DNA from 4 places in the Cedecea sp. Ae19-4 genome. Region 1 is predicted to be linked to each of the others. Evidence: predicted binding sites of a transcription regulator. Region 1 holds the regulator's gene; each other region holds the start of a gene.

Region 1 (8,100 bases):
GCGGTGAAAGCGGTGATGGACGATCATACCTGCGCGGTGGTGGTGGAGCCGATTCAGGGCGAGGGTGGCGTGACCGCCGCGACGCCGGAATTCCTGCAGGGGCTGCGCGATTTGTGTGATGAGCACCAGGCGCTGCTGGTCTTTGATGAAGTGCAGTCCGGCATGGGCCGCACGGGCGAGCTTTTCGCTTACATCAACTACGGCGTCACGCCAGATATTCTGACCAGCGCCAAAGCGCTTGGCGGTGGTTTCCCGGTAAGCGCTATGCTGACTACCCATGAAATTGCCTCCGCGTTCCACGTCGGCAGCCACGGTTCTACCTACGGCGGCAACCCATTGGCCTGTGCGGTGGCCGGGGCGGCTTTCGATATCATCAACACGCCGGAAGTCCTCAAAGGTGTGGCGGACAAACGTCAGCTTTTCGTTGAACAACTGCAAAAGATAAACGCACAGTTCGATCTGTTCAGCGACATTCGCGGCATGGGGCTGTTGATTGGCGCAGAGCTTAACGAGAAGTACAAAGGGCGCGCCCGCGAGTTTCTCTACGCTGGCGCGGCAGAAGGTGTGATGGTATTGAACGCCGGGCCGGACGTTATGCGCTTCGCGCCTTCGCTTATTGTCGAGGACGCGGATATCCTGGAAGGGATGCAGCGCTTCGCCAAAGCGGCTGCCAGCGTGGTAGCCAGCTAAGGCTAACCCGAGCGTCGCAGACGGCGGTTGAGCCAGATCCCATGATGAGGCCGCTGGCGCCAGGCGACCGAGGAGATGGTATGCATGGTGTTCAGGTGGCCAATAATCCGCTGTAAATGCTGCTCCATGGTGCTTAACGGCCCCGTGGGCAGCGTGTCCGATTCCAGGATATTCGTGTCGTTCGACCCGCCAGGCCCGTCATACTCCAGCCTTTGCTGGCACCGCTGTAACCCAATCTCACAAGACTGTAGATATTTCTGCGCCAGGTCCGGCGTCAGCATGTTGTGTTCGCGCGCCAGCGTGGTCATGGCGTTGATATGCTCGACGATGAACTGGCTGTGCGTCACCCAAAGTTTCATGTCTGCCAGGTAGTGGGAGTTAAAGCCTGGCTCCTGCATCGCCTGATTGAGCGAGTTGAACAGCGCATTGTGCGCCTGGTTGACCCGCATACGCTGCCAGGCCAGCGGCGTGGGCTCTGGATCGTTGCTTAGTATCAGCCGAATAGCGTCCTGGTCCGCCTCCAGCGCGTCGTGGGCGTTCTGACGCAGCAGGCCGGTTTGCCACTGTGGCCACAGCCAGATCATGCCGCCAAAGGCGATCAGGCAGCCAAGCAGAGTGTCTATCAGCCTGGGAATAATGTAACTCTCGGCGCTGAGGGTGATGAGCTGCAGGGTATATACCGCCGTGACGGTGAAGCCAATGGTGGCCCAGCCGTAGCTTTTGCGGATAAACAGGTAACTCACCAGCGTAATCATTAACATCGCCAGCAGGGTGTAGCTGTCCGGGACGTGGAAGTGCAGGGTGATACCCGCGATACATAGCCCCGCCATGGTACCTGCCGCCCTGTGAACAATGCGCACCCGCGTTGCACCGTAGCCGTTTTGCGTCACGAACATCACCGTCATTAGGATCCAATACGGCTTTGGCAGGTGTAAGAAGGAGCCCAGCAGGCTGGCAATGGTCAGCATCACACCTAAGCGCGCGGAGCTGCGCAAAGCGGAGGATTTAAACGAGAGATAGCTTTTCAGGGCCGGGAAAAACGGTAAACGGCGTTCCCTGTCCTCCATTAAATCCCTCACGTACAGCGGCCGCTGGGTTTTCAGTACCCGGGCAATGCGGCTGAAGTGGTAATGGCAGAACTGCCCCACTGGATTGTCCGGATTCTGGCGGGCGATTTTTTCCAGGGCGTCGATCTGCTTATCCATGGTAAAGCGCGTTGGATAGCGGTGGTAAAGAATATCGTCTGCCAGCACGCGCAGGCGCGCGGCGATGGTTTGAGCATTCCAGCGGATCACGGCTTCCGCATGGCTTTGCTCGACCAGTTTTTGCACCTCTTCAGGCTGATGCAGGCTAACCGAAATGTGTTCCTGCAGATCCAGCGCAACCTGGAAAGCGCGTAACAGACGCTTGTAGCCGTTTTGCTGGTTGGCCGATAGCATATGCAGCTGCTGGTAGCAGGTAGTGATCAGGTCGACGGCTTTTTGCTGGCGGGCCAGCAGCGGCGGCAGCGCTTTTTCCGGGTCGGTATGCTGGGTCAGCAGGCTGTACTTTGCTTCGCAGTAATCTGCCAACTGGCGGTACAGCAGGCTGAGCGACTCCCTGAGCGGTTGTTCACGCCATAGCCGGAACCAGAACCAGTTGAAGGCGCCGTACCAGATGGTGCCGAAGATATAGAGTACCATGGGCTTCCAGATCGGCATATTCCCGGCCATGCTGAGCGTAAAAATAGCGGCGATCAGCGATGCGGGCAGCAGACGGGCGTGAAGTGAGCTGATTTCTGCCGTCACGCCGAGCAGCAGAGCCATGACGATCAATATCGCCGGGAGCGGGATGTGGGTGTAAAGCAGCAGAAGCTGCAGGATAAGGCTGCTGAGAGCGAACAGGCTGCCGCCGATGATCAATCGTTTGAAGAAGCGCTTGTGCGGCGTGTCCAGCCCGGCAATGTTGCAGCAGGCGGGAACTAACGAGAAGAGCAGACCGTTTTGCAGGTTGCCAAGCAGCAGGCCGACAGCCACGGGAAGACACAGCACCAGCGTTTGCCGCAGCGCGTAGTTAACTTCCGGGTGGTAAATTAATCTCTTCCACATAGCCTGAATTGTAGAGACAAAAAAGGCGTGTTACCGAAGCGACACGCCTTTATAAGGGCTAATTAACGGGTGCCGTAAACGACAATCGTTTTACCGTGGGCGGAAATGAGGTTCTGATCTTCCAGCATTTTCAGAATACGGCCAACGGTTTCGCGGGAGCAGCCCACGATCTGACCGATTTCCTGGCGGGTGATTTTGATTTGCATCCCGTCCGGGTGGGTCATGGCATCCGGCTGTTTAGCCAGGTTCAGCAGCGTCTGAGCAATGCGGCCGGTCACGTCGAGGAAGGCGAGGTTGCCTACTTTCTCAGAAGTTACCTGCAGGCGGCGCGCCATCTGGGAAGAAAGGCGCATCAGGATGTCCGGGTTGACCTGAATCAGCTGACGGAATTTTTTATAGGAAATTTCAGCTACTTCACAGGCTGACTTGGCGCGAACCCAGGCGCTACGCTCCTGGCCTTCTTCGAACAAACCTAATTCACCAATGAAATCACCCTGATTCAGATAAGAAAGGATCATCTCCTTGCCTTCTTCATCTTTAATCAGAACAGCTACGGAGCCTTTGACGATGTAGTACAGCGTCTCCGCCTTTTCACCCTGGTGAATCAGCGTGCTCTTCGACGGATACTTATGAATGTGGCAATGAGACAAGAACCATTCGAGAGTCGGGTCTGTTTGCGGTTTGCCAAGCACCATGCGCGGTTATCCTCTGTTATAAACTGGCTACCAAAGACAAGACGCGGAACCTCTTGTCTGGCGTTGCAATCGTGAAATTTTCCCAAGCCCTGGGAGCTGGCGGGCAGGTTAACCCTGCGGCCTGTAATTAGTCGTTTCCTCTGCTTACGGCATAAACGTCTCTGTATCGCAGCAGCATCCGGATTGTTTTAGCATAGCTTTTGGTTAGTGTCTTGTATTGTCTCGTTTCAGCATGACCTGGATCGCCTTACGTTGCCAGTTTTCACGTAGACGCGTAATCTGAAAGAAATTTTTATTACGGGAGTAGGTAAAATGCAGGCACGTGTTAAATGGGTGGAAGGCATGACCTTCCTCGGCGAATCCGCTTCTGGCCACCAAGTTCTGATGGACGGGAACTCCGGGGATAAAGCGCCAAGCCCGATGGAAATGCTGCTGATGGCCGCGGGCGGTTGTAGCTCAATTGACGTGGTGTCGATTCTGCAAAAAGGCCGCCATGATGTGACGAATTGTGAGGTGAAACTGACTTCCGAACGTCGTGAAGAAGCACCTCGTCTGTTTACCCGCATTCATTTGCATTTTGTTGTGACCGGGAAAGAGCTGAAAGAAAGTGCGGTTGCCCGCGCCGTTGAGCTGACCGCAGAGAAATATTGCTCGGTGACGTTGATGCTGGAGAAAGCCGCAGAGATTAGCCACAGCTACGAAATTATTGAAGCCTAAGTAGAAAAGGGCGGTATACAGACCGCCCTTACGCCATCAGGCAATTTTCCTGCCTTCCGCCAGCCGCTGCACCAGCGGGGCCATGATCAGCTCCATCGCCAGCCCCATTTTCCCGCCCGGTACCACCAATGTATTGATGTGGGAGATAAACGACCCCTGCAACATCGCCAGCAGATAAGGGAAGTCGATGTCGTCCAGCCCACGGAAGTGAATGACCACGAAGCTTTCGTCCAGCGACGGAATGGCTCGCGCGGCAAACGGGTTAGAGGTGTCTACCGTCGGAACGCGCTGGAAGTTGATATGGGTACGTGAGAACTGCGGCGTAATGAAGTTGATGTAATCGTCCATGGAGCGCACTACGGAATCCATCACCGCTTCCCGTGAATGGCCGCGTTCGCTGGTATCGCGCACCAGTTTCTGAATCCATTCCAGGTTAACGATGGGCACCACGCCTACCAGTAAATCGACGCAGTCGGCGACGTTATGTTGAGGGGTGACTACACCGCCGTGCAGGCCTTCGTAAAACAGGACGTCAGTGGGCTCCGGGAGCGGCTGCCAGGGCGTAAAAGTGCCCGGCACCTGGTTCCACGGCACCGCTTCATCGTAGGTATGCAGGTATTTACGCGCTTGCCCTTTGCCGGTCTGGCCGTATTCGATAAAGGTTCGTTCCAGTAACCCGAAGTCGTTGGCGTCTGGCCCAAAGTAACTAATATGGCGGCCAGCATCGCGTGCTTTGCGGATAGCCATGTCCATTTCCGGGCGGGTATAGCGGTGGAAACTGTCGCCTTCAACTTCAGCGGCGCGCAGGTTGAGCTGTTGGAAAATCTTGCGGAAAGCGAGACTGGTGGTCGTGGTGCCGGCGCCGCTGGAACCTGTGACCGCAATAACCGGGTGTTTGGCTGACATAGGGTGAAAACTCCGTGAGGGATCGGAAAAGAGATCTGTATCTGCTTGTTATACTTTTCAGCCAGTATAGATCACCCTGCCAGTCAGCGGTCAGCCGCGAAACTGCCCGCGCGGCATAATGTTCACCGTTTCATGGAGTTCAGACCAAACCAGCACGGCCTCGCCGCTTTGTAACTGGCGCTTCACGTCGGCGACTTTTTGCGTCAGCGAGCGCTCCTGCTCACCATAATCGGTGCCTTCCCGTAATACAAAAGATTCAATCAAATTGTCGAGCGTTTCAGGGTCGAGATCTTGCCAGGGAATGATCATTTCAGTGGTCCAGGAAGCGGGTTAGCCAGTCGGGAATGCGCTGCTCAAGCCACATCTGTGGGCGCAGCAGAGTCCCGCCGACAAAGCCAACGTGGCCGCCGTAAGTCGTGAGCTGGTAGTGGATATTGGGCGGCAGCGTTTCGCGATCCGGGATGACGTGGTGATCCATAAACGGGTCGTCTTTGGCGTGAATAATCAGCGTCGGAGCGGCAATTTCCGGTAAAAGCGGCATGGCGCTGCACTGGCGATAGTAGTCCAGCGCGTCGGCAAAGCCATGGATCTTCGAGGTAATTAAGTCATCGAACTCGCGAATGCGGCGCAGGTTTTTCAGCTTGCGGAGGTCGATTGGCAGCGAGCCAGGGTAGCTCTTCAGCTTACGGGCGGCATTTTTCTTCAGCAGATTCAGCAGGTAATGCTGATAGACGCGCGAGAAGCCCTGCTCCATGTGGTAGCAACACTGCTCAAGCATCAGCGGGGCGGAAACAATCACGCCGGCTTTCAGCGTGCAGGCAGCGCCCTGTTTTGCCATCAGGCAGGCGAGCATGTTCCCACCCAGCGAAAAACCAACTGCGGCGGTGGGGACTTCACCGTAGCGCTGGTTTAACCATTCGAGGAAGTAAGTACCGTCTTCGGTTTCGCCGGAGTGATAAATGCGTTCTTTACGGTTCGGCACGCCGCTGCAGCCGCGAAAATGCATCACCACGCCCAGCCAGCCGCGTTTTTTCGCCGCTTCTATCATACCGTGAGCATACGGGCTGTGGAGGCTGCCTTCGAGTCCGTGAAACACGACCAGGCGAGGTTTGTGCATAGCGGTTTGCGGATCTTCGCTCCACGCAAGATCGACGAAATCCCCGTCCGGCATATCCAGCCGCTGCCAGTGGGGTTTGAAATTGATTCGACGACGAATCAAACGTGGGATCATGGTTTGCAGATGCGGGTTACTGAGTCCGCGCATCGGGCGGAAATCGTCACCTTCATCATGATGAATATTCAATTCTAAAGGACTTGTACTGGCCATATCACACTGTTAGTTTCGTTTAGTTCGCTAATTATTCTTCGGGTGTGGAGCACCCAATTCATGGACTTAACGCTTTTTCTTTCGATGCTGGGCTTTCTCTGGGTCGCCGCCATCACACCTGGCCCTAATAATACGCTACTTACCGCATCCGGGGCGAATTACGGTTTCTTCCGCAGCCTGCCGCTGATGATTGGCATCATGCTTGGGATGCAGTGCATTTTAGTGCTTGTTGCCTTCGGCGTAGGCAGCTTAATCCTACTTTACCCCGCTCTGCACCTTATCCTGAAGATTGCCGGGAGCGTTTACCTTTTGTGGCTAGCCTGGAAAATTGGCACCGCGAAATACGAGCGCCTGGAAACGGATGCGGCCCCGCCGTCTCCGGTACCTTTCTGGCAAGGTGGCCTGCTGCAGGTGATTAACCCTAAAGCGTGGCTGATGGCGCTGGGTGCGGTAGCCAGTTTCAGCCTGGCGGGCGCAGCCTACCTGCATTCCGTGGCGATGATTAGCGTAGGGATTGCGCTGGTGAACATTGTGGCCGGGGTTATCTGGATAGCCTTTGGCAGCCTGATTGGCCTGTTCCTGCGCAGCCGTCGCTCCTGGGCTATTTTCAACGTCAGCATGGGCGTGTTAACCGCCGCCTGCGTGCTGCTTATCTGGCGTTGAGGGCAAACCCTCTCCTCGCGAGGAGAGGGAAACGTTCGCGTTTAGTCGGCCTGCAGCATCTGTTCAAGCTGTTCCTGAATATCCAGCCATTCCATCTCGCACTCTTCCAGCGCCGACTTCACTTTTACCTGCGTTTGCAGGCATTCGTTCATCTCGGCTTTACGGCTCTGGTCGTAGATAGCGCTGTCTGCCAGCTTCTCTTCTACTTCTGCAAGCTGAGCGTTCAGCTTTTCCATCTGCTTTTCAAGCTGGGTAATTTGCTTGCGCAGCGGCTGAGTTTGGGTGCGAAGTTCGGCTTCACGGCGCTTCTGGTCCTTGCGGGCCTGGGCGCTGTTGGCGTTATCTTTCGCTGATTCCGCGGGCTGATTCTCCTGTTTTTGCAGGTCGCTCAGCCACTGTTGGTAATCCTCGAGGTCGCCATCGAAAGCTTCCACTTTGCCGTCGTGCACCAGGTAGAGATCGTCCGTGGTGGAGCGCAGCAGGTGGCGGTCGTGCGAAACCACAACCAGCGCGCCCTCAAAGTCGATTAGCGCTTCGGTCAGCGCCTGGCGCATGTCGAGATCGAGGTGGTTCGTCGGTTCATCGAGCAGCAGCAGGTTAGGGCGCTGCCAGACAATCAGCGCCAGCACCAGCCGGGCTTTTTCACCGCCGGAGAAACGCGCCGTTTGTTCCGTGACTTTATCGCCCTGGAAACCAAAGCCGCCCAGATAGTCACGCAATTGCTGTTCCAGCTCGCGTGGGGCAATACGAGCCAGATGCTGAAGCGGCGATTCATCGGCGCGCAGGTATTCCAACTGATGCTGGGCGAAGTAGCCGAGCTTGATGCCTTTGGCCAGGCCAATGTCACCCTGCAGCGGCTGCAATTCACCGGCCAGCAGTTTGATTAACGTGGATTTCCCCGCCCCGTTTCGGCCCAGCAGGCCAATACGCGAGCCAGGAACAAGGTTCAGCTTGATGGAGTTGAGGATCACTCGCTCACCGTAGCCTGCGCTGACCTTTTCCATCCTCAGCAGTG
Region 2 (8,100 bases), on a different contig from region 1:
GGGCTCGTATCGAAATTCCAGGCTGCTCCCTGTGCATGGGTAACCAGGCTCGTGTGGCAGATGGCGCGACGGTCGTGTCGACTTCAACCCGTAACTTCCCGAACCGTTTGGGAACCGGCGCAAATGTCTTCCTGGCGTCTGCTGAGCTGGCGGCCGTGGCTTCCCTGTTGGGTAAACTGCCAACTCCTGACGAATATCAGACCTTCATGACTCAGGTTGATAAAACGGCGGTAGACACTTACCGTTACCTGAACTTTGACCAGCTGTCTCAGTACACCGAGAAAGCGGACGGCGTCATCTTCCAGACCGCCGTTTAAAGGCTAAATACCCTCACTCTGTGCTCTTTCTCCCTGTGGGAGAGGGCCGGGGTGAGGGCGCCAGACCACTCTGCGTTTCTCCTTTTTATTTCTCGTCCTTCTACTCGCCACGCTGTTTTCCCCTGACTTTGCTGCGATAATTAAGCCTATAGGCGTGGGTGAGGATTTCCCCCGCGATGTAGAGGAAACAGCGATGGACTATGAATTTCTGCGTGACATCACCGGTATGGTGAAGGTGCGTATGTCAATGGGGCACGAGGTTGTCGGCCACTGGTTTAATGAGGAAGTGAAGGGTAACCTGGCGCTTCTGGATGAAGTCGAGCAGGCCGTGCTTTCCGTGAAAGGCAGCGAGCGGCAGTGGCAGCGTGCCGGGCACGAATATACGCTGTGGCTGGACGAGGAAGAGGTCATCGTTCGCGCTAACCAGCTGGAAATCTCCGGGGATGAGATGGAAGAGGGAATGAGCTACTACGACGAAGAGAGCCTCTCTTTTTGCGGCGTAGAGGACTTCCTGCAGGTGGTACACGCTTACCGGGAATTCCTGCAGCAGCGTTAACGCGCTGGGGCCGATACCGCCGCCACATTGTTTGGTCTAAGAGCCAATGACCGTGGTTTCACGGTCATTATTTCAGGCCAGGCGGGGAAAGCGTTATTTAACGTAGGCCAGCAGGCTTAAGGAATCGCGCGCCAGAGATTTGCATTTTGTTGCCGTGGGGATGGCAATACCGCTCAAATCTTTGTAGCTGTCTTCACCTAATGCTTTCATGTTCCAGCTATCGTAGTTGCTGAGATCCCATTGATTTTGTTGGGCAAAAAAGACCAGCGCGCGTCGGATCTGGCCGTTAGGGAGGTTTTGGTAGCCACAATCATTTTTTAAGAACACAAATACCGCAGTCAGATCGGCCATATCTTCTGCTTCAGACTCACTCAGCGCCAGGCTGCTGGTAGAAAAAGCCAGCAAAATGCCCAGTAATAACGCCCTAACTCCCATCTTCATCACGTCTACCACTTTTTCTCAGATACGAAACGTTAACACAGTTAAATGGGCGTCGACGATATTTATTATGAGCTTAAAACTTGACCTTACCGTTAGGGAAAGGTTTATGCTCGCCGACAAGTATGCCAACTAAAGGAACTGACTATGCATCGCCGTAATTTTCTAAAATATACCGCGGCGCTGGGGGCTTTCAGCGCGCTGCCACTCTGGAGCCGTGCCGCGCTGGCGGCCGATCGTCCGGCGTTGCCTATCCCACCTTTGCTTGCCCCGGATGCCAAAAATAGCATTCGCCTCACCGTAAACGCAGGAAAGAGCGTTTTTGCCGGGAAATCTGCCACGACCTGGGGCTATAACGGTGCTTTGCTTGGCCCGGCGTTAAAGCTAACGCAAGGGGAAGCGGTCACGGTCGATATCCATAATAACCTGGCAGAAGAAACCACGCTGCACTGGCATGGGCTTGAGGTCGGCGGCGAAGTCGATGGCGGCCCGCAGGGCGTTATCGCCGCCGGTGCAAAACGCAGCGTCACCTTTACGCCGCAACAGCGTGCGGCGACCTGTTGGTTCCACCCGCATCAGCATGGTAAAACCGGGCATCAGGTGGCCATGGGGCTTGGTGGCCTCGTATTGATTGAAGATAACGAAAGTGCCCAACTGATGCTGCCGAAGCAGTGGGGCATCGATGATATTCCGCTGATTATCCAGGATAAACGTTTCGGTAAGGACGGAGAAATTGACTACCAGCTGGACGTCATGAGCGCGGCCGTAGGCTGGTTTGGCGACACGCTGCTATGCAACGGCGCCGTTTATCCCCAGCACACCAATCCGCGCGGCTGGCTGCGACTGCGTTTGCTTAACGGCTGTAATGCCCGCTCGTTGAACATTGCTGCCAGCGACAATCGCCCGCTCTATGTCATCGCCAGCGACGGCGGACTGCTGGCCGAGCCAGTCAAAGTCACGGAGCTGGAAATTCTGATGGGGGAACGGTTCGAGGTGCTGGTCGATACCCGTGACGGCAAGCCTTTTGATATTGTCACCCTGCCGGTGAAGCAAATGGGCATGACCGTGGCACCTTTCGACAAACCTGCTCCGGTGGTTCGCATTCAGCCGCTGATTATCGCAGCCTCTGGCACGTTGCCGGACAAACTGGTCAACGTGCCTGCGCTCCCGTCGCTGGAAGGCGCAACTGAACGCTGGCTGCAACTGATGATGGATCCGATGCTCGACATGATGGGCATGCAGGCGATGGCAGGCATGTCGATGGACGGCCACGGTGATATGGGCGGTATGAGCCATGGCAGCATGAAGAACATGGACCACGGCAGCATGGGGAAGATGAATCACGGCGGTATGAGCCACGGCTTTGATTTCCACAATGCCAACAAAATCAACGGCAAAGCTTTCGATATGGCAACCCCGGCGTTTGCTGCACAAAAAGGGAAATACGAGAAGTGGACGATATCCGGGGAAGGCGACATGATGCTGCACCCGTTCCATATTCACGGTACTCAGTTCCGTATCCTGTCCGAAAACGGCAAACCGGTGGCGGCGCATCGTCAGGGCTGGAAAGACACGGTGAAGGTGGAAGGTGCGCGCAGCGAAGTGCTGGTGAAGTTCGATCATGCTGCACCAAAGGAAGCGGCCTATATGGCGCACTGCCATCTGCTGGAGCATGAAGATACCGGAATGATGCTTGGTTTTACCGTCGCATAAAAGAAAGAGCGGGTGGCCTGAGCCACCCGCAATGTTTTATTTTGCGTCGTCCGGCAGAGCGTACGCCACAATATAATCCCCCATCTTCGTGCCGAAGGAACCATGGCCACCTGCGGAAATCACCACATACTGCTTACCGTTCACTTCATACGTCATCGGCGTAGCCTGTCCACCGGCTGGCAGACGCGCTTCCCACAGCTGTTTCCCGTCACGCATATCAAACGCGCGCAGGTAGTTATCTGCGGTAGCACCAATGAACATCACGTTACCGGCGGTGGAGATTGGGCCACCCAGCATTGGCATCCCCATGCGGAATTTCATTGGAATACCGGTTGGGAACGGCATGCTGTCTTCCACGGTACCAATACGTTTCTTCCACACGATTTCGTTGGTTTTCAGGTCAACGCCAGAGATGTAGCCCCAGGCCGGCTGTTTACACGGCAGGCCGAACGGCGACAGGAACGGGTTCAGCGTGACGCCATACGGCACGCCGTACTGCGGCTGAACGCCGGATTCAGTGCCTGAGCCTTTCGCATCTTTTGGTGGTTCCATTGGGTTACCCGGCCCGCGTGGAATCAGCTTAGACACGAACGGCAGCGCCATTGGGTTGGTCATCGCGACCTGATTATTTGGGTCAACGGAGATCCCGCCCCACTCGAACATGCCCAGGTTGCCCGGGAACACCAGCGTCCCCTTTTCGGAAGGCGGGGTAAAGATGCCTTCATAGCGCATGCTGTGGAACATCACGCGGCAGACCAACTGATCGAACATGGTCGCGCCCCACATATCCGCCCCGCTCAGATCTTTCTTCGGACGGAAGGTCAGCTCGGAGAATGGCTGGGTAGGGGAAACATGGTCGCCTTTGGCGGCACCCTGCGGAACAGGCTGCTCCGGGGCTGGTACCACTAATTTACCGTCGCGGCGGTCCAGAACAAAAATGTTGCCAGTTTTAGCCGGAGCGTACACCACCGGCACTTTGTTGCCGTTTTTGTCGGTGATATCCGCCAGCGTTGGCTGGGCAGGCATGTCCATATCCCACAGGTCGTGGTGGACGGTCTGATAGGACCAGGCCAGCTTACCGGTGGTGGCATTCAGCGCCACGATGCTGCTGGCGTAGCGTTCCTGCTCAGGCGTGCGGTTGCCGCCCCAGATGTCCGGCGTGGTCACGCCCATCGGCAGGTAAACCAGATCCAGCTTTGCATCATATGCCGCCGGAGCCCACGAGTTCGGCGAGTTCAGCGTGTAATGATGCTCGTCATCCGGGATAGCGTTTGGATCTTTCGCGCCTGGGTCAAACGCCCACAGCAGTTTACCGGTATTAACGTCAAAACCACGGATAACGCCGGAAGGCTCACGGGTAGAGAAGTTGTCGGTCACTGCCCCGGCAATCACAATCACCTTGTCGGTCACGATAGGCGGTGAAGTCGGCTCGTACATACCTGGCGTAGTCACCGGCTGGTTGGTCTGCAGGTTCAGAATACCTTTGTTCGCAAAGCTCTCACACAGCTTGCCGGTATCAGCGTTGAGCGCGAACAGGCGGCCATCGTTCACCGGCAGAAGGATGCGGCGAGGACAGTCGGCCACTACATCCGCAGGGGCGTTATCCGCGGTGGCTTCGTGGTAAGAAACGCCACGGCAGGTCACGTGCTGGAACGAAGGGTCGGTATTTAACTGAGGATCAAACTTCCACTTTTCTTTCCCGGTGGCGGCATCCAGTGCGAACAGCTGCTGGTGGGCAGTACACAGGTAAAGCATATCGCGGATTTTGATCGGGGTGACTTCGTTGGTGATTTCACCCGGGTCGGTAGCACGCTTCACGTCGCCGGTCTGGAAGCGCCAGGCTTCCTTCAACTGGCCCACGTTCTGCGTGGTGATCTGCTTGAGCGGAGAGAAACGCTGCCCTTCCTGATTGCGGCCATAAGCTGGCCAGTCGGCATCAGGAATGGAAGACTCAGCGGTAGCTGCGGCATTATCCAGATTCAGCGTGCCGTTGATCTCTTGCGGGTCGTTAAAGCCCGCCCAGACCAGCACAACGGCGGTAATCAGCAGGGAAACCACCAGCGATGCTGCCGCGCCGCTTGCTGGAATCACCAGGCGGCGATACACAAACGGCAGCAGAAGCCAGACGCCGAAGAACACCAGCACGTCGCAGCGCGGCGTCAGCGCCCAGAAGTCGAAGCCGACTTCCCAGACGCCCCAGGCCATCGTACACAGCAGCAGGGCCGCGTAGAGCCAAAGCGCGGAGGCTTTGCTCTTCCACAGCAGCCAGGCGACACCGAGCATCACCAGGCCGGCGATCGGGTAATACCACGACCCGCCTATAGCCACTAACCATATCCCGCCAAAGAGTAAATAGAGCCCGCAAAGTACAGCAAAGAGGGCCGAGAGGGTCACAAATAGTTGCGATCCGGTTTTATTTGTTTTCACAATTATCACACTCATAAAGTTTTGATAGCATTTAATTATAGTTATTAACAAGTGTGATGGTTGTCACATTTATGGCTTTTTTTTGAAGTGGGGATGTGAAGGCGATTTGCTGGTATACTCCACGCCTCACTATTTTGTGTTGGCTGCAGGTGAACCAGCATTAAATGATTTGTTTTTAAATCATATGGTTAGAGATATGAAACATACTGTTGAAGTGATGATCCCGGAAGCGGAGATCAAAGCCCGTGTCGCTGAACTGGGTCGTCAAATCACCGAACACTATCGCGACAGCGGCAGTGACATGGTGCTGGTGGGTCTGCTGCGTGGTTCATTTATGTTTATGGCGGATCTGTGCCGTGAAGTTCAGGTTTCCCATGAAGTCGATTTTATGACCGCTTCAAGCTACGGCAGCGGCATGTCCACCACTCGCGACGTGAAGATCCTGAAAGATCTGGACGAAGATATCCGTGGGAAAGATGTGCTGATCGTGGAAGATATCATCGACTCCGGCAACACCCTGAGTAAAGTGCGCGAGATCCTGAGCCTGCGTGAACCAAAATCTCTGGCCATTTGTACGCTACTGGACAAACCGACTCGCCGCGAAGTGAATGTTAACGTTGAATACGTTGGCTTCTCTATCCCAGACGAATTCGTCGTTGGCTACGGCATCGACTATGCCCAGCGCTATCGCCACCTGCCGTTCGTTGGCAAAGTGGTGATGCTGGACGAGTAATCAATCGTCGTAAGCAAACAAAAAAGGGCCTTAAAAGGCCCTTTTTGCTATCCACATTTCACGGAATTATTGCGAAGCTGCGCGATTCCGGTGGCTATGGTGGGTATTCTTCAGGTTGGCTATGCCGCTGCGGTAGCCCTGCTCGAGTGACTCGCGGCTGGTGGCCGTCACTTCAAGGTCGCGCAGGCGCCCGTCGTGAATACCGTAGACCCAGCCGTGAACCGTTACTTTCTGGCCGCGTTTCCAGGCAGACTGCATGATGGTGGAATGGCCGATGTTGTATACCTGCTCCATGACGTTCAATTCGCAGAGCGTGTCCATCCGCTGTTCCGGTGCCAGTTCCCCTAAGAGCGAACTATGCTTGAACCACAGGTCGCGAATGTGCAGCAGCCAGTTGTTAATTAGGCCCAGCTCCGGATTTTCTACCGCAGCCTGAACGCCGCCGCAGCCGTAGTGACCGCAGATAATAATGTGCTCAACTTCAAGGACATCTACAGCGTACTGCACAACGGAAAGGCAATTCAGATCGGTATGAACAACGAGGTTTGCCACGTTACGGTGAACAAAGAGTTCGCCTGGCTCCAGGCCGGTAAGTCGTTCGGCGGGAACACGGCTGTCGGAGCAGCCAATCCAGAGAAAGCGAGGTTTTTGTGCCTGGGCAAGTCTTTCGAAGAAACCGGGGTCTTCCTCAACCAGCATTTTTGACCAAAGTTCATTATTGCTGATAAGGGAATCAATGTCTTTCATGTGAGGTTAACGCCTGTCACCCGAGAAGTGCGATGGGGTAATATAGGGTAACTCAACGAATTTTCAAACAAGTACCGAATAAGGTAAGCGAATATCCATGACAATTGCATTGGAACTGGAACAGTTAACGAAAACCTATCCCGGTGGCGTCCAGGCGCTACGTGGCATAGATCTTCGCGTTGAAGCGGGTGATTTCTATGCGCTGCTCGGCCCTAACGGTGCGGGAAAATCCACCACTATCGGCATTATCAGTTCGTTGGTGAATAAAACCTCCGGCCGCGTGCGGGTGTTTGGCTACGATCTGCAAAAAGACGTGGTCAACGCCAAACGCCAGCTTGGCCTGGTTCCCCAGGAATTCAACTTCAACCCGTTTGAAACGGTGCAGCAGATCGTCGTGCACCAGGCTGGCTACTACGGCGTTGAGCGCAGCGAAGCGATAGCACGCAGCGAAAAGTATTTAAAACAGCTCGATCTGTGGGAAAAACGCAACGAACGTGCGCGGATGTTATCGGGAGGGATGAAGCGTCGCCTGATGATTGCCCGTGCGTTAATGCACGAACCTAAGCTGCTGATTCTGGACGAGCCTACTGCCGGCGTAGACATCGAGCTGCGCCGCTCTATGTGGGGCTTCCTGAAAGATCTCAACGACAAAGGCACTACCATTATTCTGACTACTCACTATCTGGAAGAAGCCGAAATGCTGTGCCGCAACATCGGCATTATCCAGCGTGGTGAATTGGTAGAGAACACCTCGATGAAATCGCTGCTTTCCAAGCTCAAATCAGAAACCTTCATCCTGGATCTGGCCCCTAAAAGTCCACTGCCTAAGCTCGACGGTTACCAGTATCGGCTGGTGGACACGTCCACGCTGGAAGTTGAAGTTTTGCGTGAACAGGGGATTAACAGCGTGTTCAGCCAGCTAAGCGCGCAGGGGATTCAGGTACAGAGTATGCGTAACAAAGCTAACCGTCTCGAAGAGTTGTTCGTGACGCTGGTAAACGGTAAACAAGGGGATCAGGCATGATGCAGCTGTACTGGGTGGCGCTGAAAAGCATCTGGACCAAAGAAGTTCACCGCTTCGCCCGTATCTGGATCCAGACCCTGGTTCCGCCGGTCATCACCATGACCCTGTATTTCATTATCTTTGGTAACCTGATTGGCTCGCGTAT
Region 3 (8,100 bases), on a different contig from region 1:
CACCATGCTGGCGGTGACCTGGCTCAACCCGCACGTCTATCTGGACACCTTTGTGGTACTTGGTAGCCTGGGGGGCCAGCTTGCGGACGAAGCAAAACGCTGGTTCGCGCTGGGAACCATTAGCGCCTCTATTCTCTGGTTTTACGGCCTGGCTATTCTTGCCGCCTGGCTGGCCCCTCGTCTTCGTACCGCAAAAGCGCAGCGCATTATCAACGGGGTGGTTGGGATTGTGATGTGGTTTATTGCCGCTCAGCTGGCCCGGGATGGCGTGCAGCACATCGCGGCACTCGTGGGCTAATTCGCCATAATCTGATAGACAAGTTACCATTACAGGCTAAGCTTGCTGGCAGACGTCGGGAGTTTGTTGATCGGCGTAATCACAGTGGAACGTAGCACGGAGGAGTTACAGTGAAGTTTAAAATTTTAGCATTAGCCGCGTTAATGGGATTAGGTTCTGTTTCTGTACAGGCGGGTGAGTTGCCAAACGGCCCTCACGTGGTCACCTCCGGGACAGCCAGCGTCGATGCCGTTCCTGATATCGCCACGCTCGCTATCGAAGTCAACGTGTCCGCTAAGGACGCCGCTTCTGCCAAAAAACAGGCCGACGATCGCGTGGCGCAATACCTGACCTTCCTGCAGAAAAATGGCGTAGAGAAGAAGGACATCAATGCCGCTAACCTGCGCACACAGCCAGAGTATGACTACCTGAAAGACGGTAAAACTCAGTTGAAGGGGTACCGTGCGGTACGCCAGGTGGAAGTCACGCTGCGTCAGCTGGATAAAATGAACGAGCTGCTGGATGGCGCGCTGAAGTCCGGTCTGAACGAAATCCGTTCCGTGTCGCTGGGCGTTGCGCATCCAGAAGAGTACAAAGACAAAGCACGTAAAGAAGCGATTAACGATGCAACCCGCCAGGCGAAGCTGCTGGCCGAAGGCTTTAACAGCAAACTGGGCCCGGTCTACAGCGTGCGTTACCACGTATCTAACTACCAGCCCGCGCCGATGGTTCGCATGATGAAAGCGGACGCGGCTGCACCGGCTTCCGCTCAGGATACCTACGATCAGCAGACTATTCAGTTTGACGATCAGGTCGATGTGGTGTTTGAACTGCAGGGCGCACAAACCCCTGCGGCACCTGCTCAGTAAGGTGTGATCTTCACCTTAACCCTCGCCGCAGCCGGCGAGGGTTAATCAAAGCGTTATTCCGTATCCTGCCTCAAGACCTTGTGCCCGTACTCCAGCAACGCATCCGTCACGTTGCGCATCATGCGGCTTTCCGGTGCAAAGCGGTGCCAGTAGAGCATGCGGCGCTGCAGCAGACCCGGTGTCAGGTCAATTAATTCCCCGCTATTTAACTCGCGCTCAATTTGTAGGTGCGGGATCATACAGCACGTTGTGCCCTGGCGAGCCAGCTGCACAAAGGCCTCCGAAGAGTTAACGATGTGGCACGGCACGCTGCCTGGGGACAGATCAAAGTTCTGCTGTAAAAATGCCTGATGCATATCGTCGAGATGATCAAAGGCTACGGCAGGGGCTTTTAGCAGCGCCGACCGCGTGACGCCATTCGGGAAATAACGCTCGGCAAAATCTTTCGACCCCACAAACAGATAGTCCAGCGCGCCCAGGCGATCCACCAGGCAGCTCGGCAGCGGCTGAGGTTGGATGGAAACCGCCCCAACCACTTCCCCGCGACGCAGGCGTTCCTGAGTACGGGTTTCATCTTCCACCTGAAGATTCAGGCGAATGGGGGAGTCGGCCAGAACCGGCGCAAGGGCCGGTAGCAGCCAGGTGGCCAGACTGTCGGCGTTAACTGCCAGCGAAAGCAGCAGCGGCGTGGAGCCGGTTTGCTCATCGCCCAGCCACTCTTCTTCCAGCAGTTCCACCTGACGTAAAAGTGCCAGCAGTTTTTGGCCCTGCTCGGTGGGGCGGGGCGGCACGGTACGCACCAACAATGGCTGGCCGAACATCGTTTCCAGTTGCTTAATACGTTGTGACACCGCCGACTGAGTAATGCACAGCTTCTGCGCCGCACGCTCAAATCCTCGTTCACGAATTACCGCATCCAGCGCCTGCAGCGTTCTGTAGTCCGGGCGTTTCATTGTTGTTCATCTGCTCCTGATTTCGTCGTGCAGCCACTATGACATAAATTTGCCGCTGATTCAGACCAAATCAGCAAGCTGACATTGTGTTTGAACGTGATGGGGTTTGCAGTGCGGCAAAGCCGGGGACATTTTTCCGCCGCATGCTCTATAATGCGCGTCAGTTTCCACATCACAGGCATAAAATTATGACGCAGGATGAACTGAAAAAAGCAGTCGGATGGGCAGCACTCCAGTATGTGCAGCCGGGCACCATTGTGGGCGTGGGCACGGGCTCAACCGCCGCGCATTTTATTGATGCTTTGGGCACCATCAAACACCAGATTGAAGGTGCTGTTTCCAGCTCCGACGCTTCTACCGCGAAACTGAAAAGTCTTGGGATCCCCGTGTTCGATCTCAACGAGGTGGATTCATTAGGCGTCTACGTCGACGGTGCCGATGAGATCAACCACCAGATGCAGATGATTAAAGGCGGTGGCGCAGCGCTGACTCGCGAGAAAATCATCGCCTCCGTTGCCGACAAGTTTGTTTGCATCGCGGACGCCTCCAAGCAGGTTGATATTCTCGGTAACTTCCCGCTGCCGGTGGAAGTGATTCCTATGGCGCGCAGCGCCGTCGCGCGTGAACTGGTAAAACTGGGTGGTCGCCCGGAGTACCGTCAAGGCGTGGTCACGGACAACGGTAACATCATTCTGGATGTGCATGGTTTGAGCATCATGGAACCGATGAAGCTGGAAAACATCATCAACGGTATGCCTGGCGTTGTTACCGTGGGCCTGTTTGCGAACCGTGGCGCGGATGTGGCGCTGATCGGTACCGCTGACGGCGTAAAAACCATCGTGAAATGATCTGACCGGGGCGCGTTCTGCGCCCCAAAAAACCGTATAAAAAATGACAAATTATTTTAACCGCATTTTTGGTGACATATATCACATTTCGGTAACAGTTCTGTGATTCATGCCTGGTTCACTCTCCCGCTCAGCATTTTATTCTGACTCTCGCCGCCTTATTCCCGCCTGACGATACGGCGACGCAATCGTTCATATTGCCCCAAACGTAGATTTTGATATTTTGACAGAAGGGTAACTTATAGGCGATGGCGCATCACCGCCTAAAAACGAATACAACAGCACTGAAAATAGGGTCGGGAAATGGCAAAAGTATCACTGGATAAAGACAGAATTAAATTCCTGCTTGTGGAAGGCGTGCACCAGAAGGCGGTAGACAGCCTCCGTGCAGCGGGATACACCAACATTGAATTCCATAAAGGCGCGCTGGATTCCGAAGCGCTCAAAGAGTCGATCCGTGATGCTCACTTCATTGGCCTGCGTTCCCGCACCCATTTGACCGAAGAGATCTTTGCCGCGGCTGAAAAACTGGTGGCTGTAGGCTGCTTCTGCATCGGCACCAACCAGGTTGATCTGGATGCGGCGGCGAAGCGCGGTATTCCGGTGTTCAACGCCCCGTTCTCGAACACCCGTTCCGTTGCTGAACTGGTGATTGGTGAATTGCTGCTGTTGCTGCGCGGCATTCCTGAAGCTAACGCCAAAGCGCACCGTGGCGTGTGGAACAAGCTGGCGGTAGGCTCTTTTGAGGCCCGTGGTAAAAAGCTGGGCATCATTGGCTACGGCCACATCGGTACGCAGCTGGGGATTTTGGCTGAATCCCTGGGGATGCACGTCTACTTCTACGATATCGAAAACAAGCTGCCGCTGGGCAACGCGACTCAGGTTCAGCATCTCTCCGACCTGCTGAATATGAGCGATGTGGTTAGTCTGCACGTGCCGGAAAACGCCTCCACCAAAAACATGATTGGCGCGAACGAGCTGGCCTTGATGAAGCCGGGCTCGCTGCTGATCAACGCCTCTCGCGGTACGGTGGTAGATATTCCTGCTCTGTGCGGTGCGCTTTCGAGTAAGCATCTGTCTGGTGCGGCTATCGACGTCTTCCCGACCGAACCGGCCACCAACAGCGATCCGTTTAACTCTCCGCTGTGCGAGTTTGACAACGTGATCCTGACCCCGCACATCGGCGGTTCAACTCAGGAAGCGCAGGAAAACATCGGCCTGGAAGTGGCGGGCAAACTGGCGAAATACTCGGATAACGGCTCTACGTTGTCTGCGGTTAACTTCCCGGAAGTTTCTCTGCCGCTGCACGGGGGCACCAGCAGCCGCCTGCTGCACATTCATGAGAACCGCCCTGGCATTCTGACCGCGCTTAACCAGATCTTTGCTGAGCAGGGTATCAACATTGCCGCTCAGTTCCTGCAGACCACGCCGCACATGGGTTACGTAGTAATTGATATTGATGCGCCGGAAGATGTGGCTGAGAAAGCGCTGAAGTCAATGAAAGCGATTCCGGGCACCATCCGCGCCCGTCTGCTGTACTGATCTGACCATGGCCTCTTCCCCGAAGGGGGAAGGGGCATCACCACTGCCAAAGGCGCGATGGCGTCACCACGGCAGGCAAAGGAATATCCCACTGTTCTACCGGCAACGTCTCCACCTGCTGGCAATCATGCGCCAGGCCAACCGGGTAGAAACCGTGCTGCTGCCAGTGCTGCAGCGTTCTGTCGTAAAACCCGCCGCCCATCCCCAGACGCTGGCCTGTTTCATCGAAGGCAACCAGCGGCGTGACCAGTACATCCAGCTTATTCAGCGGCAGCACGTCGCGAATATCCAGCTTAGGCTCAAGAATTTTCAGGCGATTGGTGACCAGGTGACTTTGCGGCGTGTAGCGTAAAAACAGCAGGTTGCCGGGGCTAAAAGGATGAAGCACCGGGAGATAAACGTTTTTGCCTGCCCGCCATAAAGCCTGAATCAGCGGAGTGGTATTCAGTTCCCCGTCGAACGAGAGAAACAACGCTACGGTCTGAGCACGAATGACCGGCTCAAACGCCAGCATGCGTTCAGCAGCCTGTAGGGCAAAGGTTTGTTGTTCTGGGGGAGTGAGCGACCGGCGTCGCTGCCGAATCGTTTGGCGAATGTCCTGACGAAGCGTTGAGGTTAACGGGATATGCGTCATGATGGCCGGGTAGTAAAGAGGGAATCTCCGAGATGCCGCCGCAGGCTGTAACCCTTGAACCCTTGGTTCAAGGTGAGTGTGTCGTCATGGTTTTAAGGCTTCTCGGACGGACCGAGCATGCTCACCAACCGCGGAGCGCCACACTCTTGTGGTATGAAATATCGGCTCAGGGGACTGGCCCGCTTGCAAACATCTCAGAGAAATTTTGTCTTCGAAGTTACTCTACCACAGTCAACTGCGAAGTGTTATTCAAACTTTGGACCCTGTCGGTCTGCAATGCGACCTTGCTCAAGCAATGCTTGTTCGATGGTCTGCTGTAGCATCCGAATACGCTCTTCCATATTGGCGGCGTAGTCACGGGTTTTCGACTTTTCCTGAGCCAGTTCGTAGCAAATGTTAAGTGCTGCGATGAACACCAGCTGCTCGGTATTTGTGACTCTAGTGCGAACTTTTAAATCTTGCAACCGCTGATTCAGCTCTTCCGCAGCCTGATTCAGCGCATCCTGTTGTTCAGGCGGACAATTCACGCGCAATGAACGACCGAAAATTTGAATATCGACTGGTTGTGCAGACATGCCACCTTCCTGCTGTTTACTCGCCTGCCTTTACGCTACCGGCCCCGGTAGCGGAAGGGGCGCCACTATAGCTATCCCGATATCAAGATACAAGCCCTTTTCTGGTATCTGCGGGGGTCCTGGTGGTAGCATAACACACACTATTCCTGCCAACGATGACGAATGCGCATGTCAATACAGAACGCAATGCCGGACTACGACTTAGTCGGCCAACTTTTGAACCAACAGGGCGTGGGTCTGACGCCTGCAGAAATGCACGGCTTGATCAGCGGCATGCTGTGCGGTGGTAACAAAGACACCAGCTGGCAAACGCTGTTACATGACCTGACCAACGAAGGCCTGGCCTTTAGCCAGAACCTAGCTGATCCGCTGCGTCAGATGCACGGCGCCATTGGCGATGCGCTGGAAGACGAAGGCTTCCTGTTCCAGCTTTATCTGCCGGACGGAGATGATGTCTCCGTTTTCGATCGCGCCGATGCGCTTTCCGGCTGGGTAAACCACTTCCTGCTGGGCCTTGGCGTCATGCAGAGCAAGCTCGACAAAGTCACCGGTGAAACCGGCGAAGCCATTGACGATCTGCGTAATATTGCCCAGCTGGGTTACGACGAGGACGAAGACCAGGAAGAGCTGGAGATGTCGCTCGAAGAGATCATTGAATATGTGCGTGTTGCCGCGCTGCTGTGCCACGACACCTTTACTCACGCGGCACCGACCGCGCCAGAGGTACGCAAACCTACGCTCCACTAACGATCAAAAAATCAGGAGATGTGATGACCCAGCAGGAATTTCTTCGCCGCCGCCAGGCGCTACTGGCGAAAATGGTGCCCGGCAGCGCTGCGTTAATTTTCGCGGCTCCGGAAGCGACCCGCAATGCCGACAGCGAATACCCTTATCGGCAGAGCAGCGATTTTTGGTACTTCACCGGCTTTAACGAGCCGGAAGCCGTGCTGGTGCTCATTAAAAGCGATGAGTCGCATAATCACAGCGTGCTGTTCAACCGCGTGCGGGATAAAAGTGCAGAAATTTGGTTTGGCCGCAGGCTTGGCCAGGACGCTGCCCCGCAGAAGTTAGGGGTGGATCGCGCGCTGTCCTTCAGCGAAATCGGTGAGCAATTACATCTCCTGCTAAACGGTCTGGATGCGGTTTACCACGCTCAGGGCGAGTACGAATATGCGGATAACATCGTTTTTGCCGCGCTGGATAAGTTGCGTCGTGGTTCGCGTCAAAATCTCGCTGCGCCCGCAACCCTGACCGACTGGCGTCCGACGGTACACGAACTACGCCTCTTCAAATCCGAAGAAGAGATTGCCGTTATGCGTCGTGCCGGCGAGATTTCCGCGCTGGCGCATACTCGTGCCATGCAGGCCTGCCGCCCGGGAATGTTTGAATATCAGCTCGAGGGTGAAATTCACCACGAGTTTACTCGCCACGGCGCGCGTTATCCTTCGTACACCACTATTGTGGGTGGCGGTGAGAACGGTTGCATTCTGCACTACACCGAAAACGAAAGTGAACTGCGCGACGGAGATCTGGTGCTGATAGACGCCGGATGTGAATACCAAAGCTACGCCGGAGACATCACGCGCACTTTCCCTGTTAACGGCAAATTCAGCCCGGCGCAGCGTGAAATTTACGACATCGTGCTGGAATCGCTCGAAACCTCGCTAAAACTCTACCGGCCGGGCACGTCCATGCAGGAAGTGACGACGGAAGTGGTGCGCATCATGGTTAAGGGGCTGGTGAAGCTCGGTATTCTGAAAGGCGATATCGATCATCTGATCGCCAATAACGCCCACCGCGCGTTCTTTATGCATGGCCTGAGCCACTGGCTGGGGCTGGACGTGCACGACGTGGGCGCTTACGGGCAGGACAGGTCACGCGTGCTGGAGCCGGGTATGGTCATCACCGTCGAACCTGGGCTTTATATTGCTCCGGATGCGGACGTGCCCGCGCAGTATCGTGGCATTGGCATCCGCATTGAAGACGACATTGTGATCACCAAAGACGGCAACGAGAACTTGACCGCCAGCGTGGTGAAGTCGGCAGACGATATCGAAGCGCTGATGGCAGCGGCGCGTCAGCCATGAGCGTCATCATTGTTGGCGGTGGGATGGCGGGGGCGACGCTGGCATTAGCCATATCGACCCTCACCCAGGGGAAATTGCCGGTGCACCTCATCGAGGCGATTGCCCCGGACTCAGCCGCTCATCCGGGGTTTGATGCCAGAGCCATCGCGCTCGCCCAGGGCACCCGGCAGCAGTTGGCCCGCATTGGCGTATGGTCTGCGCTCGTCGACTGCGCCACGGCAATTAAAACCGTGCACGTCAGCGACAAAGGCCACGCCGGCTTCGTCACCCTTGAAGCTGAGGATTACCAGATTGATGCGCTTGGGCAGGTTGTGG
Region 4 (8,100 bases), 150 kb from region 1:
CCGAACCATTCACCGCTGGTGATTGCCGAGCAGTTCGGTACCCTCAATGCGCTTTATCCGGGGCGTATCGATCTCGGACTTGGTCGTGCGCCGGGCAGCGATCAGCCGACCATGAGGGCGCTGCGACGCCATATGAGCGGCGACGTGGATAACTTCCCCCGGGATGTTGCTGAGCTGGTGGACTGGTTTGATGCCCGCGATCCGAACCCGCATGTACGCCCCGTCCCAGGTTATGGCGAAAAGGTACCGGTCTGGCTATTGGGCTCCAGCCTGTACGGCGCTCAACTAGCGGCACAGCTGGGCCTGCCGTTTGCTTTTGCCTCGCACTTTGCGCCAGATATGCTGTTCCGGGCGCTGCAGCTCTACCGCGAAAACTTCAAGCCGTCCGAGCGGATGGCAAAACCTTACGCGATGGTCTGCATCAATATCGTGGCGGCAGACAGCACCCGCGATGCCGAGTTCCTGTTTACTTCCATGCAGCAGGCTTTTGTTCGCCTCCGTCGCGGTGAAACCGGGCAGCTTCCGCCACCGGTGGAGAATATGCACCAGCTTTGGTCTGCCTCTGAGCAATATGGGGTTCAGCAGGCACTGAGCATGTCTCTGGTGGGGGATAAAGCGAAGGTGCGCCACGGCCTGGAGTCCGTTCTGCGTGAAACTGAAGCGGATGAAATTATGGTTAACGGCCAGATTTTCGATCACCAGGCGCGCTTACATTCGTTCGATTTGGCCATGCAGGTGAAAGAAGAGCTTTTAGGCTAACGTGGTGTGGGGCCCTCTCAGCTCGGAGGGCCCGTTAGTATTTATTTATAAACCGGCAGGACGTCGAAGGTAGACAGGATGTGTACCAGCGCATTACCCACGCCAAAGATCAGAATCAGGGCAATCATCGGCTTGCCACCCCAGACGCGGAATTTCGGGCTGCCGAAGCGTTTACGTGATTTTCTCGCCAGCAGCGCAGGGACAATGGCCGCCCAGATAGTCGCCGCCAGTCCCGCATAGCCAATCGCATACAGGAAGCCATTCGGCCACAGCAGGCCGCCGACAATCGGCGGGACGAAAGTCAGCAGCGCCGTTTTCAAACGCCCCAGTGAGGAATCGTCAAACCCAAACAGATCCGCCAGGTAATCGAACAACCCCAGCGTGACGCCGAGGAATGAGCTCGCCACCGCAAAGTTCGAGAACACCACCAGTAACAAATCTAGGCTTCGGCTGTTGAGCACGCCGCTCAGCGCCTGCACCAGCACGTCAATGTTGCCGCCCTTCTCCGCGATGCCAATAAACTCAGGGCGTGGAATATTCCCCATCGTTCCCAGCAGCCAGATGGTATACAGCCCCAGCGCCATCAGCGTGCCGTAAACCAGGCAGCGAATAATGGTGCGAGGATCTTTGCCGTAATACTTCATCAGGCTAGGTACATTGCCGTGATAGCCAAAAGAGGCCAGGCAGAACGGCAGCGTCATTAATAAATAGGGCGTGTAGGAGGCATTGCTCTCCGCCACGTTAAATAGCGTTACTGGCGTGACGTGCCCAAGCAGGCTGCCGAAGGTCAGGAAGAAAGTGATGACTTTGGCACCAAGCACAATGGCCGTCATGCGGCTAACCGCTTTGGTACTCAGCCAGACGATAAACGCCACAGCCAGCGCAAAGGCCAGCCCCGCCAGGCGAGCCGGCACGTCCAGCGACATCTCTGAAAACGTATGATGCAGGATGGAGCCGCTGGCAGAAATATAGGCGTAAGTCAGGATATAAAGCACAAACGCAATCGACAGGCCGTTGATCGCGTTCCAGCCGCGCCCCAGCAGATCTTTAGTGATAGTGTCGAAGCTGGAGCCGATGCGGTAGTTCAGGTTCGCCTCCAGGATCATCAGCCCGGAATGCAGCATGCAGAACCAGGTGAAGACCAGCGCAGCCAGCGACCAAAAGAACCAGGCCCCCGACATCACCACCGGGAGCGAAAACATCCCTGCACCAATGATTGTCCCACCGATGATCATCACCCCGCCAATTAACGAAGGCTTTGTGCCGGGGGCGGTTAACGTTGTCATATCGAATCCCTGAAAAACTGAGCACGACGAAATTGTCTTATGTGGTTCATTGTACCAGTACATGAGTACAAAAGGGATAAAAAAAACCCCGATTGCAATAACCGGGGCTTTTATCACTGCCGTTTAAAAGTAATACGGCAGATTATAGGTCAATTATGCATCACCGAAGCGACGACGAGCGGTTGCAGCTCCGTCTTCGCGACGCGGGCCACGGCCACCTTCACGGCGTTCACCGCTGAAGCTACGGCCAGCACCGGCACCAGCGCCTTCGCGACGTGGGCCACGACCGCCTTCACGACGCTCGCCGCCGAAGCCACGGCCACCGCCGTCACGACCGCCGCGGCGTTCGCCACTGCGCTCTGGACGAGGCTGCGCGTCACCCAGCAGTTGCATATTCATCGGCTTGTTCAGAATACGAGTGCGGGTAAAGTGCTGCAGAACTTCACCCGGCATGCCTTTCGGCAGCTCGATGGTGGAGTGGGTCCCGAACAGCTTGATGTTACCGATGTAACGGCTGCTGATGTCGCCTTCGTTAGCGATAGCGCCAACGATGTGACGAACTTCAACCCCATCATCACGGCCCACTTCAATGCGGTACAGTTCCATATCGCCAGCATCACGACGTTCGCGACGCGGACGATCTTCACCACCACGCTCTGGACGGTCGCCACGTGGGCCACGGTCATTACGGTCGCCGCGACGTTCGAAGCGATCGTCACGCTCTTTGAATTCGCGACGTGGGCGCATCGGTGCATCTGGTGGCAGGATCAGAGGACGTTCACCCTGAGCCATTTTCAGCAGTGCTGCAGCCAACGTTTCGATGTCCAGCTCTTCTTCAGCGGAAGGCTGAATTTTTGCCAGCAGGCCACGGTACAGATCCAGATCGCTGCTTTCCAGCTGCTGCTGAACTTTAGCGGCGAATTTAGCCAGACGACGCTCACCCAGCAGATCTGCGTTTGGCAGTTCTACTTCAGGAATCGTCAGCTTCATGGTGCGTTCGATGTTGCGCAGCAGGCGACGTTCGCGGTTCTCAACGAACAGCAGCGCACGGCCAGCACGGCCAGCACGACCGGTACGGCCGATACGGTGAACGTAAGACTCGGAGTCCATCGGGATGTCGTAGTTAACAACCAGGCTGATACGCTCCACGTCCAGGCCACGAGCCGCAACGTCGGTGGCGATCAGGATATCCAGACGACCATCTTTCAGGCGCTCCAGGGTCTGCTCACGCAGCGCCTGGTTCATGTCACCGTTCAGTGCGGCGCTGTTATAACCGCTACGCTCCAGCGCTTCAGCCACTTCCAGAGTCGCGTTTTTGGTACGAACGAAGATAATCGCCGCATCAAAGTCTTCTGCTTCCAGGAAACGAACCAGCGCTTCGTTTTTACGCATGCCGTAAACAGACCAGAAGCTCTGGCTGATGTCCGGGCGAGTAGTCACGCTGGACTGAATGCGCACTTCCTGAGGATCTTTCATGAAGCGACGGGTAATACGACGAATCGCTTCCGGCATGGTGGCAGAGAACAGCGCGGTCTGATGTTCAGCCGGGATCTGCGCCATGATGGTTTCAACGTCTTCGATGAAGCCCATACGCAGCATTTCGTCCGCTTCGTCCAGGACCAGACCTTTCAGGCCGGACAGGTTCAGAGTGCCGCGTTTCAGGTGGTCAAGCAGACGCCCTGGGGTACCCACAACAATCTGTGGTCCCTGACGCAGAGCGCGCAGCTGCACGTCATAACGCTGACCGCCGTAAAGGGCAACAACGTTCACGCCGTGCATGTGTTTAGAGAAATCCGTCATGGCTTCAGCAACCTGAACCGCCAGTTCGCGGGTCGGGGCCAGCACCAGGATTTGCGGTGCTTTCAGCTCAGGATCGAGGTTGTTCAGCAGCGGCAGAGAGAACGCTGCGGTTTTACCACTACCGGTCTGGGCCATACCCAGAACGTCGCGGCCATTCAGCAGGTGTGGGATACACTCAGCCTGAATGGGTGATGGCTTTTCGTAGCCCAGATCGTTCAGGGCCTGAATGATGGAGGCGTGCAGCCCCAGATCAGAAAAAGTGGTTTCGATGATATCAGTCATGTAGTACATGTGCCTCGTTGATGGCGGCCAGTCTACGTAACTCATCGTGAAATTGATCTGCAATTTTCATTGAAAAGTGTGAACCGGCTCAAATTTGATTGATTAACGAACAAAAACGCCCTCACCCGTGAAGGTGATGACTTTAGTTAAAAAGTTTATGGGACGATCGTTGTTCGTCAGCTATTGCTGGTCCGATTCTGCCAGGTCGTCTTGCTCCTGGCCCAAGAGCGCTAATTCCAACAATGCATAACGATGCTCAACGTAGTTGTGTACGTTGTTAGCAACCGCTAACTTGAACAGTGCCTTGGCGCTGTCCTTATCCCCCAGACTTAGGTAGTACTTACCTAAATAGAAGTTGGTTTCACTGAGATGCTCAGCGAGCGAGGTGTTATCCGTTGCGTCCGCCTTGAGGCGTTCCATTAGCTCTTTTTCGCTAATGTTGCCCAGGTAGAACTCGACAATATTCCATCCCCATTGCTCTCTATCCGATTTCTCGAGACGCTGTTGTAGCGCCACTTTGGCCTGTTTTTCGTCCAAATTGCGTTCAGCAATATAGAGCCACAGGCTACGGAAAGGATCGTTGGGATCGTCTTGATAAAACGCCAGCAGATCATCTTGCGCTAAACGATAACGACCACCGTAATAGAGGGCGATACCGCGATTTAAGTGCGCGTAGTTGTAAGTTGGATCAAGCTCAAGTACAGAATCAAACGCTTCATAGGCAGCATCAAAATTGCCTGCCTGCGTTAAATAAATGCCTAAGTAATTGAATACTTCAGGCATATCGGGACGGATGGCCAGCGCTTGTGAAAAATCATTCCGCGCCAGAGCCCTCAGACCGAGGCTATCATACAACACTCCGCGCTCATATAAAAGCTGTGCGCGTTCGTCATCGGTTAAAGCCCGACTGGCAAGTATTTGTTCCATGCGTGCCAGAATCACTTCCTGCTGCAGCGTAGGCTGCAATGGCACCGCTAATACTTCGTTCTTACGCCAGGCAGAGTTGCTGCATCCGGCCAGCGTGATAGCTGTCGCAACGAAACACCAGCGCAAAAAAGGCTTCATTTCCTACTCCCGAAGACAACAAATGGATGAACGTCCTGTCCCCCGGCTGCAAACGAGACATCCTGTCCCGTAACAAACAGCTCTCCATGTCACCATGGAGAGCTTAATTGGCAAACCTTACTCAGCTTCTGGCGCGGCTGGTGCTGCACCTTCTGCCGGAGACTGCTCGGTTGCTTCTTTAATGCTTAAACGGACGCGGCCCTGACGGTCAACTTCCAGTACTTTCACCGGAACTTCCTGACCCATCTGCAGATAGTCAGTCACTTTCTCTACGCGCTTGTCGGCGATTTGAGAGATGTGAACCAGACCTTCTTTACCGCCGCCGATAGCAACAAACGCACCGAAATCAACGATACGAGTGACTTTACCGTTATAGATACGGCCCACTTCGATTTCCGCGGTGATCTCTTCGATACGACGGATAGCGTGTTTCGCTTTGTCGCCGTCGGTCGCTGCGATTTTAACGGTACCGTCATCTTCGATTTCGATGGTGGTGCCGGTTTCTTCAGTCAGCGCACGAATTACAGCCCCACCCTTACCGATCACGTCTTTGATCTTGTCTGGGTTGATTTTAATGGTGTGAATACGTGGTGCGAACTCAGAAATATCGCCACGCGGTGCGTCGATAGCCTGCTCCATCACGCCCAGAATGTGCAGACGCGCACCCTTAGCCTGGTTCAGAGCCACCTGCATGATTTCGCGGGTGATACCTTCGATTTTGATATCCATCTGCAGCGCAGAGATACCTTCACGGCTACCGGCTACTTTGAAGTCCATGTCACCCAGGTGATCTTCGTCACCCAGAATGTCGGACAGAACAACAAAGTTGTCGCCTTCTTTCACCAGGCCCATCGCGATGCCCGCAACGGCGGCTTTGATTGGCACACCAGCGTCCATCAGTGCCAGAGATGCACCGCACACAGAGGCCATGGAAGAAGAACCGTTAGATTCGGTGATTTCAGAAACCACACGAACGGTGTACGGGAATTTGTCAGCTTCTGGCATAACGGCCAGAACGCCACGCTTCGCCAGACGGCCGTGACCAATTTCACGACGCTTAGGCGAACCTACCATCCCGGTCTCGCCTACGGAGTACGGAGGGAAGTTGTAGTGGAACAGGAAGCTGTCAGTGCGCTCGCCCATCAGCTCGTCCAGCGTCTGTGCGTCACGTGCAGTACCCAGCGTGGCGGTAACCAGCGCCTGAGTTTCACCACGAGTGAACAGTGCAGAACCGTGAGTGCGCGGCAGAACACCAGTACGCACGTCCAGACCACGAATCATGTCTTTTTCGCGGCCATCGATGCGCAGTTCACCAGCCAGGATGCGGCTACGAACAACGTTTTTCTCGATAGCGTGCAGAATGTCAGACAGTTCAGCGGCATCCAGAGATTCGTCTTCTGCGGTCAGCGTCGCGATAACGTCAGCTTTGATGACGTCAACCTGTGCATAACGCTCTTGCTTCTCAGTGATGCGGTAAGCATCGCTCAGACGGGATTCAGCCAGCGCGGCAACGCGCGCATTCAGCGCTTCGTTCACGGCCTCAGGCTGCCAGTCCCAACGTGGTTTGCCGGCTTCGGCAACCAGCGCGTTGATTTCTTTGATGACAACCTGCTGCTGATCGTGACCGAAGACAACGGCACCCAGCATCTGGTCTTCGCTCAGCAGTTCAGCTTCGGATTCAACCATCAGCACTGCGCTTTCGGTACCGGCAACAACCAGATCCAGCTTGCTGGTTTTCAGTTCTTCAGCGGTCGGGTTCAGCACGTACTGGTCATTGATGTAACCCACACGAGCGGCACCGATTGGGCCGTTAAACGGAATACCGGACAGGCTCAGTGCTGCAGAAGCACCGATCATGGCTACGATATCAGGGTGAACCTGTGGGTTAACGGAGACAACGGTGGCGATAACCTGCACTTCGTTGACGAAACCTTCAGGGAACAGCGGGCGAACCGGGCGGTCAATCAGACGCGCAATCAGGGTTTCCCCTTCGCTTGGACGGCCTTCACGACGGAAGAAGCTACCTGGGATACGACCAGCAGCGTAGGTACGCTCCTGATAGTTAACGGTCAGCGGGAAGAAGTCCTGGCCTGGCTTGGCTTTTTTCTGGCCAACAACGGTAACGAATACCGCGGTGTCATCCATGCTTACCATTACAGCAGCGGTAGCCTGGCGAGCCATCATGCCGGTTTCAAGCGTGACCGTATGCTGGCCATACTGGAATTTACGAACGATCGGATTCAGCAAAATAAGATCCTTTAAAATGACGGGCAGCACGTGGCTTCACGCGCCGCCGTTGGTACCCGACCTTCATCGCATCCTCGCGACTAATGACAATCCTAACCCGCTCTGACGGGTAAAGCCTCTCATTAGCCGCGCGAACCTCTGCAATAAAGATCACACTCAGCAACAATACATTAGTTTCCATAGAATTGCTGCCGTCTGGTTGAAAAAAGGGGCCCTTACAGGCCCCTTTTTCTGAAACTCGCAAGAACTAGCGACGCAGACCCAGGCGCTCGATCAGGCCAGTGTAACGTGCTACATCTTTACGTTTCAGGTAGTCGAGCAGTTTACGACGCTGAGAAACCATACGCAGCAGACCACGACGGCTGTGGTGATCTTTTTTGTGCTCTGCAAAGTGACCCTGCAGGTGGTTAATCTGTGCAGTCAGCAGTGCAACCTGAACTTCGGTAGAACCGCTGTCGTTAGTACCACGACCAAACTCGGAAACGATTTTAGCTTTAGCTTCAACGCTTAGAGACATTTTCAACTCCAACATTATAGATAAATAAACAGGGTGCCGATCTCTAATTCAGCAACCCCAGTGCACGCCTGAACCGTTTGTTAAACAATCGGCCAGCCGTTAAGCCGCGCTATTTTACCTGTAGCGCCCTTTTACCGCAAGGTA

What was found. The regulator CRP, encoded in region 1, controls carbon source genes, mostly activating them, when cyclic AMP is high. The targets are predictions, from matches to a motif close to ATGTGANNNNNNTCACAT.
Region 2: a site for CRP is predicted at 5,503-5,520, ahead of hpt (hypoxanthine phosphoribosyltransferase). Genes of this name have one in related genera too.
Region 3: a site for CRP is predicted at 3,017-3,034, ahead of serA (phosphoglycerate dehydrogenase). Genes of this name have one in related genera too.
Region 4: a site for CRP is predicted at 4,204-4,221, ahead of yrbN (protein YrbN). Genes of this name have one in related genera too.

The regions. Positions count from the first base shown of each region.
Region 1 covers NZ_JBCHWG010000004.1:95,204-103,303, forward strand. Annotated here, with positions in the region: gene argD (bifunctional acetylornithine/succinyldiaminopimelate transaminase) at 1-690, shown strand, start outside; gene AAIE02_RS21480 (YccS/YhfK family putative transporter) at 693-2,777, opposite strand; gene crp (cAMP-activated global transcriptional regulator CRP) at 2,840-3,472, opposite strand; gene AAIE02_RS21490 (OsmC family protein) at 3,785-4,189, shown strand; gene AAIE02_RS21495 (phosphoribulokinase) at 4,226-5,095, opposite strand; gene AAIE02_RS21500 (YheU family protein) at 5,186-5,404, opposite strand; gene AAIE02_RS21505 (hydrolase) at 5,406-6,422, opposite strand; gene AAIE02_RS21510 (LysE family translocator) at 6,483-7,085, shown strand; gene AAIE02_RS21515 (ABC transporter ATP-binding protein) at 7,127-8,100, opposite strand, start outside.
Region 2 covers NZ_JBCHWG010000002.1:1,077,929-1,086,028, forward strand. Annotated here, with positions in the region: gene acnB (bifunctional aconitate hydratase 2/2-methylisocitrate dehydratase) at 1-317, shown strand, start outside; gene yacL (protein YacL) at 511-873, shown strand; gene AAIE02_RS17860 (YacC family pilotin-like protein) at 967-1,314, opposite strand; gene cueO (multicopper oxidase CueO) at 1,459-3,024, shown strand; gene AAIE02_RS17870 (glucose/quinate/shikimate family membrane-bound PQQ-dependent dehydrogenase) at 3,061-5,466, opposite strand; gene hpt (hypoxanthine phosphoribosyltransferase) at 5,648-6,184, shown strand; gene can (carbonate dehydratase) at 6,251-6,931, opposite strand; gene AAIE02_RS17885 (ABC transporter ATP-binding protein) at 7,029-7,955, shown strand; gene AAIE02_RS17890 (ABC transporter permease) at 7,952-8,100, shown strand, end outside.
Region 3 covers NZ_JBCHWG010000003.1:448,289-456,388, reverse strand. Annotated here, with positions in the region: gene argO (arginine exporter ArgO) at 1-298, shown strand, start outside; gene AAIE02_RS20055 (oxidative stress defense protein) at 409-1,146, shown strand; gene argP (DNA-binding transcriptional regulator ArgP) at 1,200-2,099, opposite strand; gene rpiA (ribose-5-phosphate isomerase RpiA) at 2,288-2,947, shown strand; gene serA (phosphoglycerate dehydrogenase) at 3,251-4,489, shown strand; gene AAIE02_RS20035 (5-formyltetrahydrofolate cyclo-ligase) at 4,527-5,123, opposite strand; RNA gene ssrS (6S RNA) at 5,144-5,327, opposite strand; gene zapA (cell division protein ZapA) at 5,369-5,698, opposite strand; gene AAIE02_RS20020 (YecA/YgfB family protein) at 5,867-6,445, shown strand; gene pepP (Xaa-Pro aminopeptidase) at 6,469-7,785, shown strand; gene ubiH (2-octaprenyl-6-methoxyphenyl hydroxylase) at 7,782-8,100, shown strand, end outside.
Region 4 covers NZ_JBCHWG010000004.1:246,085-254,184, reverse strand. Annotated here, with positions in the region: gene AAIE02_RS22380 (luciferase-like monooxygenase) at 1-759, shown strand, start outside; gene mtr (tryptophan permease) at 801-2,045, opposite strand; gene AAIE02_RS22370 (DEAD/DEAH family ATP-dependent RNA helicase) at 2,199-4,127, opposite strand; gene yrbN (protein YrbN) at 4,120-4,197, opposite strand; gene nlpI (lipoprotein NlpI) at 4,308-5,192, opposite strand; gene pnp (polyribonucleotide nucleotidyltransferase) at 5,310-7,439, opposite strand; gene rpsO (30S ribosomal protein S15) at 7,687-7,956, opposite strand.